One region of the Psychrobacter sp. ENNN9_III genome, then DNA from elsewhere that is predicted to be linked to it. Evidence: predicted binding sites of a transcription regulator. Region 1 holds the regulator's gene; the other holds the start of a gene.

Region 1 (4,437 bases):
GAAAATCACAAAAGAAACAGTCAAAAATATAGTCGATTTACTCTAACATCTATACCCCTAGCACATGGCTATCAAGGTAACGACTTTATTCTATACTGACTATAGTATTGTATGTGCAGCCTTTATATTTATGGGGATAAAAACGTCATATAACAATGCTATACAGAGGGGCGTGAACAAGTCTCTTATAATGGTAGTGTGAACAACAAAACAAATATAAGAGATGAGGATGCCAGTAAATCAAAAAAACCAGCAACCAAAGCCTACACTTTTGCATCGTGTGCTAAGTGTATTGATCAAAGCTGCTGTGCTATTGGCCCTATTATTTATATTTGACAAACTCCTTCCAAGCATCAGCCAACAAACACAGTCGTTTGTCGTCGCAAAATGGCAACAGTTGAGTCTGCTACAGCAGGAGTTGCCCACAGAAGATAGCCTACCGAGTCCGCTACCAGAGCAGCGCCTGACCGATACTTGGGGCGCTGCTCGTAGCCAAGGGCGCACACATGAAGGCATCGATATATTTGCACCGCGCGGCACACCAGTACAGTCAACGACGCAAGGCATTGTCAGTAAGGTTGGAGAGAATACGTTGGGCGGACGTGTGGTGGTGGTCGTAGGTCCCGGCGGCGCAGGACACTACTATGCGCACCTAGAAGACTATGCTGATATATCTCCCAACGACTGGGTAGGTGCTGGTGATATCATTGGCTATGTCGGTGATAGTGGTAATGCTAAAGGTACACCGCCGCACGTACATTATGGTATTTATATCAGCGGCAGTGCTGTCAATCCTTACCCACTTTTACAAAAAGACTAAAGCGTAGGCTCAGATCGCACATGGTTGGCGGGGAACAACGCACTAAACGTCGACCCTACGCCCTCTGTTGACTCAATTTGTAAGTTTACATCGTATTGATATAAGACATGTTTGACAATTGCTAGCCCTAATCCAGTGCCGCCTGTGGCACGGCTACGACCACTATCGATACGATAAAAACGCTCAGTCAATCGCGTAATATGCTGCGGTGCAATACCGATACCATCATCCTCAACAGCAAAGCGGCAGCCTTCAGAGGTCTTGGCCCAGCTGATTGTGATATTGCCGCCTTTGGGGGTGTATTTGATGGCATTGATGACCAAATTAGACAAGGCGCTATTTAAATACATCTCTGACCCGTATAAACCGTCATAGGTATCTATCTGCAAATGTATGCTATGCCCATATTCACTATTGTAAGCTTGGGCATCATCGTAGATATGGGTTAGCAGTTTGGTCATATTAATATAATGAAACTCATGCGTCTCTTCGATCTCAATTCGAGACAGCAGTAATAAATCATTGACGATTCTATTCATACGCGCTGTCTGCTGGGTCATCAGCTCAAACCCACGCTGCCAATGCGGCGGCATGTCTGGCTGATCTGAGAAGTTTTCGAGATAACCCATTAGGACTGTCAATGGCGTTCTAAGCTCATGTGAGACATTTGCCACAAAGTCGCGGCGCATTTGTTCCAAATGATGCAGACGAGTCACATCATAGATGATTAATAGTTTTTCGTCCCCAAAAGGGGTGAGCTCACATTTCAAGTAACGCTTAGGGTCTCGCCAAGATGCCATATGCACACCATCGTTAGGTGTCGTCATAGTTTGATAGTACTGGCGAAACTCAGGCACATTAATAAAATCAAAAATACTCTTACCTTTATCCGCTGCTTGTAGCAATAGCAAATCCTCAGCAGCTTGGTTCCACCACTCTAGACTATCATCATCATTGAGCAATATTACGGCGTCTTGTAGAGCGCGTAATGAGCTTCTGATTTTTTTTGAGCTGACCCATCACTTCTTGCTGAGTTGCTTGATCTTGCGGGTGCTGTTCTAGCTCGTTTTGTTGCTCGTTTTGTTGCTCGTTTTCTATAGGCGTTATCATATCTTTCATACCCTTACGACTATCTACTGCGTTACCTTGTCATTCATATGTCGTTCTGTTTAAACTGGCTCATACTGGCTTAATGAGACTCGAAAACCGATAGCCAGTACCACGCACTGTTTGAATCAACGTATCGCAGTCGTGGGGCTTTAATAATTTACGTAAACGCCTGATATGCACATCAATTGTCCGATCTTCGATATAGACATTGCCGCCCCATACCTGATCGAGCAGTTGTGCGCGCGTATAGGCACGCTCCGGATGACTCATAAAAAACGCCAATAGCCTATATTCTGTCGGTCCGATATCCACAACCTTATCATTGGCCGTGACGCGTTGGCCTTTGGGATCTAGGCTCAGCTTACCTATCTCAATGGGCTTATCAGCACTCAGCGCACTACTACGACGCAGTACTGCTTTAATCCTTGAGAGTAGCTCTCGTGTCGAAAAAGGCTTGGTCATATAATCATCAGCACCCGCATCAAGCCCATGAACTTTACTGTCCTCTTCACTTTTGGCCGTCAGCATAATGACTGGTATCTCAGCAAGCAGCTCATCGCTTTTGAGCATACGACAAAAATCAATACCGCTTTTATCTCCAGGTAACATCCAATCTAACAAGATAAGTGCAGGACGATGATCAACCACTTGTTGATGCGCCTCTGACACATCAGCCGCTTGCAAGCTGTCAAATCCAGCCATCTCCAACGTCATCACCACCATTTCACGAATGGCAGGCTCATCTTCGACAATCAAAATTTGCTCATTATGCATAGGACAACCTTATTGTTAAGCGCTGAATAATTATATAAGAGGGAAATTTAAGCTAAAAAAGCCGGTAAATACTCATTAATAACCGTCTATTAAACGCGTTAATTATGACAGTTTGATGACATTCGCACTTCAAACTTCTAACAAAAAGTTTAGTGGCCCATCATTGACGCTGTCGATTTGCATGTCAGCTCCGAACTGACCCGTTGCAACGTTGGGATGCTGAGTCTTTGCATAAGCGACTAACTGTTCAAACAATACTTTTGCAGCCTCAGGCGACATCGCACCACCAAAATCAGGGCGTCGTCCTTTGTCTGTTTTGGCCATTAAGGTAAATTGTGATACCAGTAATAATCCGCCACCTACCTGTTGTACATTTTTATCTAGTTTGCCAAGCTTGGCTGGATCATCTGTATTTTCAAAAATGCGATATGTGATAATTTTATCGATCATTCGTTTTGCATGCTGTAAGTCATCATCGGGTCCTAAGCCAATATATGCCAAGAGCCCATGTTCAATCGAGCCTATACAACATTCATCGACTATAACACTAGCACGGTTTACCCGCTGGATTAGAGCTTTCATAAACTGCATCCTTAAACAATTATGGTCATACGATTAAGTGCTGACCATGATAAAATATAAATATTTATTATTTCCAACTTTTATTTTCTTATTTTAACCACTACTTTGGTAACCCTTTATGACCTTATTTACTACCATTCAGCAGTTTGTACCGCAGCAAAAACTTAGTAAAGTTGCTGGACGTTTGGCGGCCAGTCGCCACCCTATGGTTAAACGTGCTTTTATTCGCAGCTTTGCAAAAGCGTATGACGTAAAGTTAGATGAATACGAACGTCAAAGCTTAAATGCTTACGAGAGCTTTAACGACTTTTTTACCCGTGAGCTTAAAGGTGATGCGCGTGCTATCGATACCACCGTCCATGGCATTGTAAGCCCTGCTGACGGCATTGTCTCGCAGCTTGGTCAAATTAACGATCATAAGCTACTTCAAGCTAAAGGGCGCTACTACGACATCGGACAGCTACTTGCTGATAGTGACGATGGTAGCTACTTCGCTGATGGTAGTTTTGCTACTGTTTATTTAGCGCCCAGCAACTATCACCGTGTGCATATGCCTTTTACAGGTACCTTGACCAAAACTCGCTATGTGCCAGGTACGTTATTTTCAGTCAATAATATCACTGCTGCCAACGTGCCTGACTTATTTGCTCGTAATGAGCGTTTGGTTTGTATGTTTGATACCGAATACGGCAAAGCAGCAGTCGTCATGGTGGGCGCAATGATTGTCGCTGGTATCGAGACGGTAGCAACGGGGAAGATTACCCGTACCGACGATATTCAAGAAGCTGAGCATAGTATGGTTTTGGCTCAAGGTGATGAGCTTGGGCGCTTTTATCTGGGGTCAACCGCTATTGTCATATTACCTAAAGCTGCAAAAGCTGACTGGCAAGAAAATATAACGGCGAACAGCGTGGTACAAATGGGTCAATTACTAGGTGTAGCCCATACTGACAAATAAATAAAAACCCACCAAAAAACCCAGTCAATGATATGGCATCATTGACTGGGTTTTGTTTTGCGCCACATTATTCATCATTTACGCTATGAACAACCTTATATCATCTATACCAAGCGTTTTAGTAACGAAAATGTTTGGCTATAGGATAGGTAAAAAGGATATTTTCTTCTTGAGTACCATCTCCAATATTATG
Region 2 (4,437 bases), on a different contig from region 1:
AGCGTACTGTCGCCAAATTGCCATTATCATCAGCGTCTATCACAGCTGCACACGATACCAGCGCAAAAGCGTAAGAGGCGCGGTCACGCACTTTGTCATAAGTGTGCATACCTTTAATAGGCGCTGGCAGCACGACATGTGTGATAAGCTCGCCCGACTCTAAAACGTTTTCGATATGGGGGGTGTCCTTTGGCAGACAATAAAAGTCTTTTATTGGAATCTGCCGGGTCGAGCCATCGGTTTTGGCAGTCTCAATCGTTGCATCAAGCAGACGCATAGCGACTGCCATATCAGATGGGTGCTGAGCAATACAAGCGTCACTTGTGCCTAAAATTGCAAGGGAGCGGTTCTCACCATTAATTGCAGGGCAGCCGGTGCCGGGTTCACGCTTATTACAAGGGCTATCGGTATGATAAAAGTAGTAGCAGCGCGTACGCTGTAAAAAGTTACCGCCAGTCGTCGCTTTGTTACGCAGCTGTCCGGTTGCTCCAGCTAAGATAGCCCGCGACAATACTGGGTAGTTTTCAATAACGGTAGGATGCGCGGCCAGATCGCTATTGCTCACTAAGGTTCCGATACGTAGGCCGCCATCAGCAGTGTCTTCAATCTGTTCAAGCGCTAAGCGTGTCACATCAACCAGCTTGGTTGGCGTTTCAATCTCAAACTTCATTAGATCGAGTAAATTGGTACCGCCTGCGATAAATGAAGCCTCTTTAGGAGTAGCAAACATTACCGCTTGCTGCGGTTCGAGGGCACGGATATATTCAAAGCGTTTCATGAGCGGCCTCCTGCTGTGCTACTGGCAGTTTTATTATGGTTTACTGATTGGTTACCAAGTTGGGACTGACTGGGCGGCGGTGACCAAATACCTGTTACTGCCGAGTCTTGCAGCGAACTTGTAGTCGTCTCTTCACTAGAAGAAGCACGCTTACCTGACACTTCACTCTTAAGCACTTGTGAGATGGCATCCACGATGTTTGGGTAAGCAGAACAGCGACAAATATTACCGCTCATACGCTCAGCGATCTCTTGGACTAATAACCCATTCGGGTTTTTGAGATCTGTCGTCACATAGCTTGGCCAGTTTTGTTTCACCTCTTCTATTAAAGCAGTCGCTGAACAGATCTGCCCTGGCGTGCAATACCCACACTGAAAGGCATCATGATCTTTAAAGGCTTGTTGCAAGGCTGATAACGATTCAGGCATGCCGATGCCTTCGATAGTGGTAATCTCATCACCATCGTGCATGACGGCTAAGGTCAAACAGGAATTGATGCGCTCACCATTGATGAGCATCGTACAAGCACCGCACTGACCGTGGTCACAGCCTTTTTTGGGTCCGGTAATTTGCAAGTGTTGGCGACAGACATCGAGCAATGTCGTGCGCGGATCGAGATTATCAAGCTGATAATCCTGCTTATTTATCGTTAACGTCAAAGTAGACATGCTGGCTTCTCGCTGGCAGATGATAAGAATTTGCGGATGATTTTTTATCCATCCATCTAGTTATTTAGTATTGATTATTTAATATTAAGACGTATTGAACATTTAACTTTGACATTACCACAGACTAGTTTTATGCCTTTAATATGCGCTAATGTCATCATTAATATAGAAAAATACAATCAAAACAATCTATACATTAATATGCTCAGCAAAACTTACGATATTGTTTTTTTGTAGTAGATAGGCAAAAAATGTTAACACTAAAGCAAATACTCCTCTCCTTCATCTGTGCTTACAAAATTAAAATATCACTGCTAACAAGATAAATTTCCTATTGTCATCAAACTGTCATGAAAGATTGGCAAACTACCACGCATCTCACAGGTAGTCGTTTTTGCTTTGTTTTCAAATTTGTGTTGTTGTCAAACTTTAGGAGTCCTACATGCGTTATTCGTTATTAGCAGTCGCCGTTAGTTGCACCTTAGTACTCACCGCTTGTAATAAATCCACCGACCCTGCAGAGTCAGCAGCGCAGAGTAACACCAGCGCGGTGACAGTGGCCGAAACCACCAGCACAGCGACATCTTCTCCAGCAAGCGATTTTAAATCAGCTGAAAACATCGCCATGAACATCACTGGTGCTGGCGCGTCGTTCCCGCAGCCTATCTATGCCAAATGGTCATATGACTACAATGCCGCGACTGGCGGTCAGGTCAACTATCAGTCTATCGGCTCCTCAGGTGGCATCAAACAAATCCAAGCAAAAACCGTCGACTTCGGTGCGTCCGATGCCCCCATGACTCCTGAAGAGCTGGACGCGGCAGGTCTTATTCAGTTTCCAACCGTCATCGGCGGCGTGGTACCGATTGTCAATATCGATGGCGTGGGGCCAGGTGAGCTAAAGCTGGACGGCGCAACCCTAGCCGATATCTATCTGGGCAAAATTAGCAAATGGAATGACCCTGCTATCACCGCCATGAACCCAGATTTGACCCTGCCAGATGCTGCCATTACCACCGTGTTTCGCTCAGATGGCTCAGGCACGACCTTTAACTTCACCGATTATCTGGCGAAGGTTTCAACTGACTGGAAAGACAGCGTGGGTGTCGATAAAACCGTCAAATGGCCAACCTCTGCCACAGGGGCAGGCGGCAAAGGCAACGAGGGCGTATCAAGCTACGTCAACCGTATGAAAAACGCTATCGGCTACGTCGAGTATGCCTATGCCAAGCAAAACAACATGGCGCATGCCGCACTAAAAAACGCAGCGGGTAACTTCGTGCAGCCATCCGCTGAGACCTTTGCCGCGGCAGGTGACATCGATTGGTCACAGCAAGCAGGCTTTTACAAAGTCATCACCAACTCTGAGACTGAGCAAGCGTGGCCCATCGCTGCTGCTACCTTTATCTTGGTACACAAGCAGCCAGAAAACCCGCAGCAAGTGGCTGGCGTGTTGAACTTCTTTGATTGGGCGTATGCCCAAGGTGATGATAGTGCCATGGCGCTTGATTATGTGCCTTTCTCTGATACCGCAGTGGCACTGTTTAAAGACAAGTGGAATGAAGTCAAAGGCCATGATGGTCAACCTGTCTACACCCCAGCTCAGTAGTTTGTCTATATATGTATAGCAGCACTTGTGAGCCCCTTTGAGACACCTATTCTCCGGTGGTTGTCTCAAAGGTTTTATCACAACAAATTTAAAAGTAGAGCCGTTAACGATAGTCAATAATAAATAAAGTGGATATCTATCCTTATAGTGCAAGACTGGTATCAATTTTTCTTGCTTGCTGTGCCTGCGCAGACAGAGGCTGCAAAAAATTTATTCCAGTCTTGCGGTATCTCTTTCATATTGACTTAATTGCATCGTTAATAGCACCCTTTATTAAGATTTAGTTTGCTGTGATAAGACCTGATGAGTCTTTTAAAGATTTTGATTTAACATTATTTAATGCTGAGACACTTATGAATGATTTAAGGTCGCAACTGGCAAAACAAAAACGTTACGATGCACTATTTGTCAATGCCACCAAGGCGTTTGCCATCCTCGTGCTGCTATCATTGGGCGGTATTTTGCTCTCTTTGATCATTGGCGCTTGGCCGAGTATTCAAGCATTTGGTCTGGGGTTTTATACCAGTAATAACTGGGATACGGTCGCCAATGAGTATGGTGCGCTGGCGCCTATTTATGGCACGCTGGTGACTTCGTTTATCGCCATTTTAATCGCTGTACCCGTCAGCTTTGGCATTGCGATATTTTTGACTGAGATGTGTCCAAACTTTTTAAAAAAGCCCCTTGGCATCGCCATTGAGCTGCTGGCAGGTATCCCCTCTATCATTTACGGTATGTGGGGGTTGTTTGTATTTGCGCCCTTCTTTGGCGATCACATTCAGCCGTGGTTTATCGAGCATATCGGCCCACTGCCTATCATTGGTAAGCTGTTTACCGGTGCGCCAATGGGATTGGGTATGTTTACCGCCTCCTTGGTACTTGCCATTATGATTATTCCTTTTATCGCCGCCACCATGCGTGATGTTTTCTCTGTGGTGCCAGACCTGCTCAAAGAATCAGCTTATGGCATGGGTGCGACCACTTGGGAAGTGATGTTTAAGATTATCTTGCCCTATACCAAGGCAGGTGTGGTCGGTGGGGTTATCTTGGGGCTGGGTCGGGCGCTGGGCGAGACCATGGCCGTGACCTTTCTTATTGGTAACGCCTTTAATATCAGTCCAAGTCTGTTTACCTCTGGCGTCACCATTACCTCAGCGCTGGCCAATGAGTTTGCCGAAGCCTCCAGTGAGCTACATCTGGCCTCGCTGCTGCACCTTGGCCTCATACTATTTATCATCACCTTTATTGTGCTGTCACTGGCTAAGCTCATGCTAATGCGCATGGATCAAAAAGCAGGCAATCGCTGACACATAACGACACACAGACGATAGTGATATACAGGCTGATAAAAAATCTTGAAAAATGGAAATGAGTTTTATGCC

Evidence for each region. Region 1 encodes PhoB, which activates phosphate uptake and scavenging genes when phosphate is short. Its sites were predicted from a motif close to TGTCATNAANCTGTCATAA; they were not measured.
Region 2: the regulator PhoB is predicted to act here: its motif matches at 1,782-1,800, upstream of pstS (phosphate ABC transporter substrate-binding protein PstS).

Annotation. Positions count from the first base shown of each region.
Region 1 covers NZ_LNUO01000206.1:6,441-10,877, forward strand. The annotation lists gene PENNN9_RS12260 (M23 family metallopeptidase) at 230-820, shown strand; gene phoR (phosphate regulon sensor histidine kinase PhoR) at 817-1,782, opposite strand; gene PENNN9_RS12755 (hypothetical protein) at 1,772-1,930, opposite strand; gene phoB (phosphate regulon transcriptional regulator PhoB) at 2,000-2,704, opposite strand; gene dtd (D-aminoacyl-tRNA deacylase) at 2,834-3,286, opposite strand; gene asd (archaetidylserine decarboxylase) at 3,405-4,244, shown strand; gene PENNN9_RS12285 (DUF1287 domain-containing protein) at 4,363-4,437, opposite strand, start outside.
Region 2 covers NZ_LNUO01000139.1:22,225-26,661, reverse strand. The annotation lists gene PENNN9_RS08555 (FAD binding domain-containing protein) at 1-778, opposite strand, end outside; gene PENNN9_RS08550 (2Fe-2S iron-sulfur cluster-binding protein) at 775-1,446, opposite strand; gene pstS (phosphate ABC transporter substrate-binding protein PstS) at 1,889-3,055, shown strand; gene pstC (phosphate ABC transporter permease subunit PstC) at 3,409-4,362, shown strand.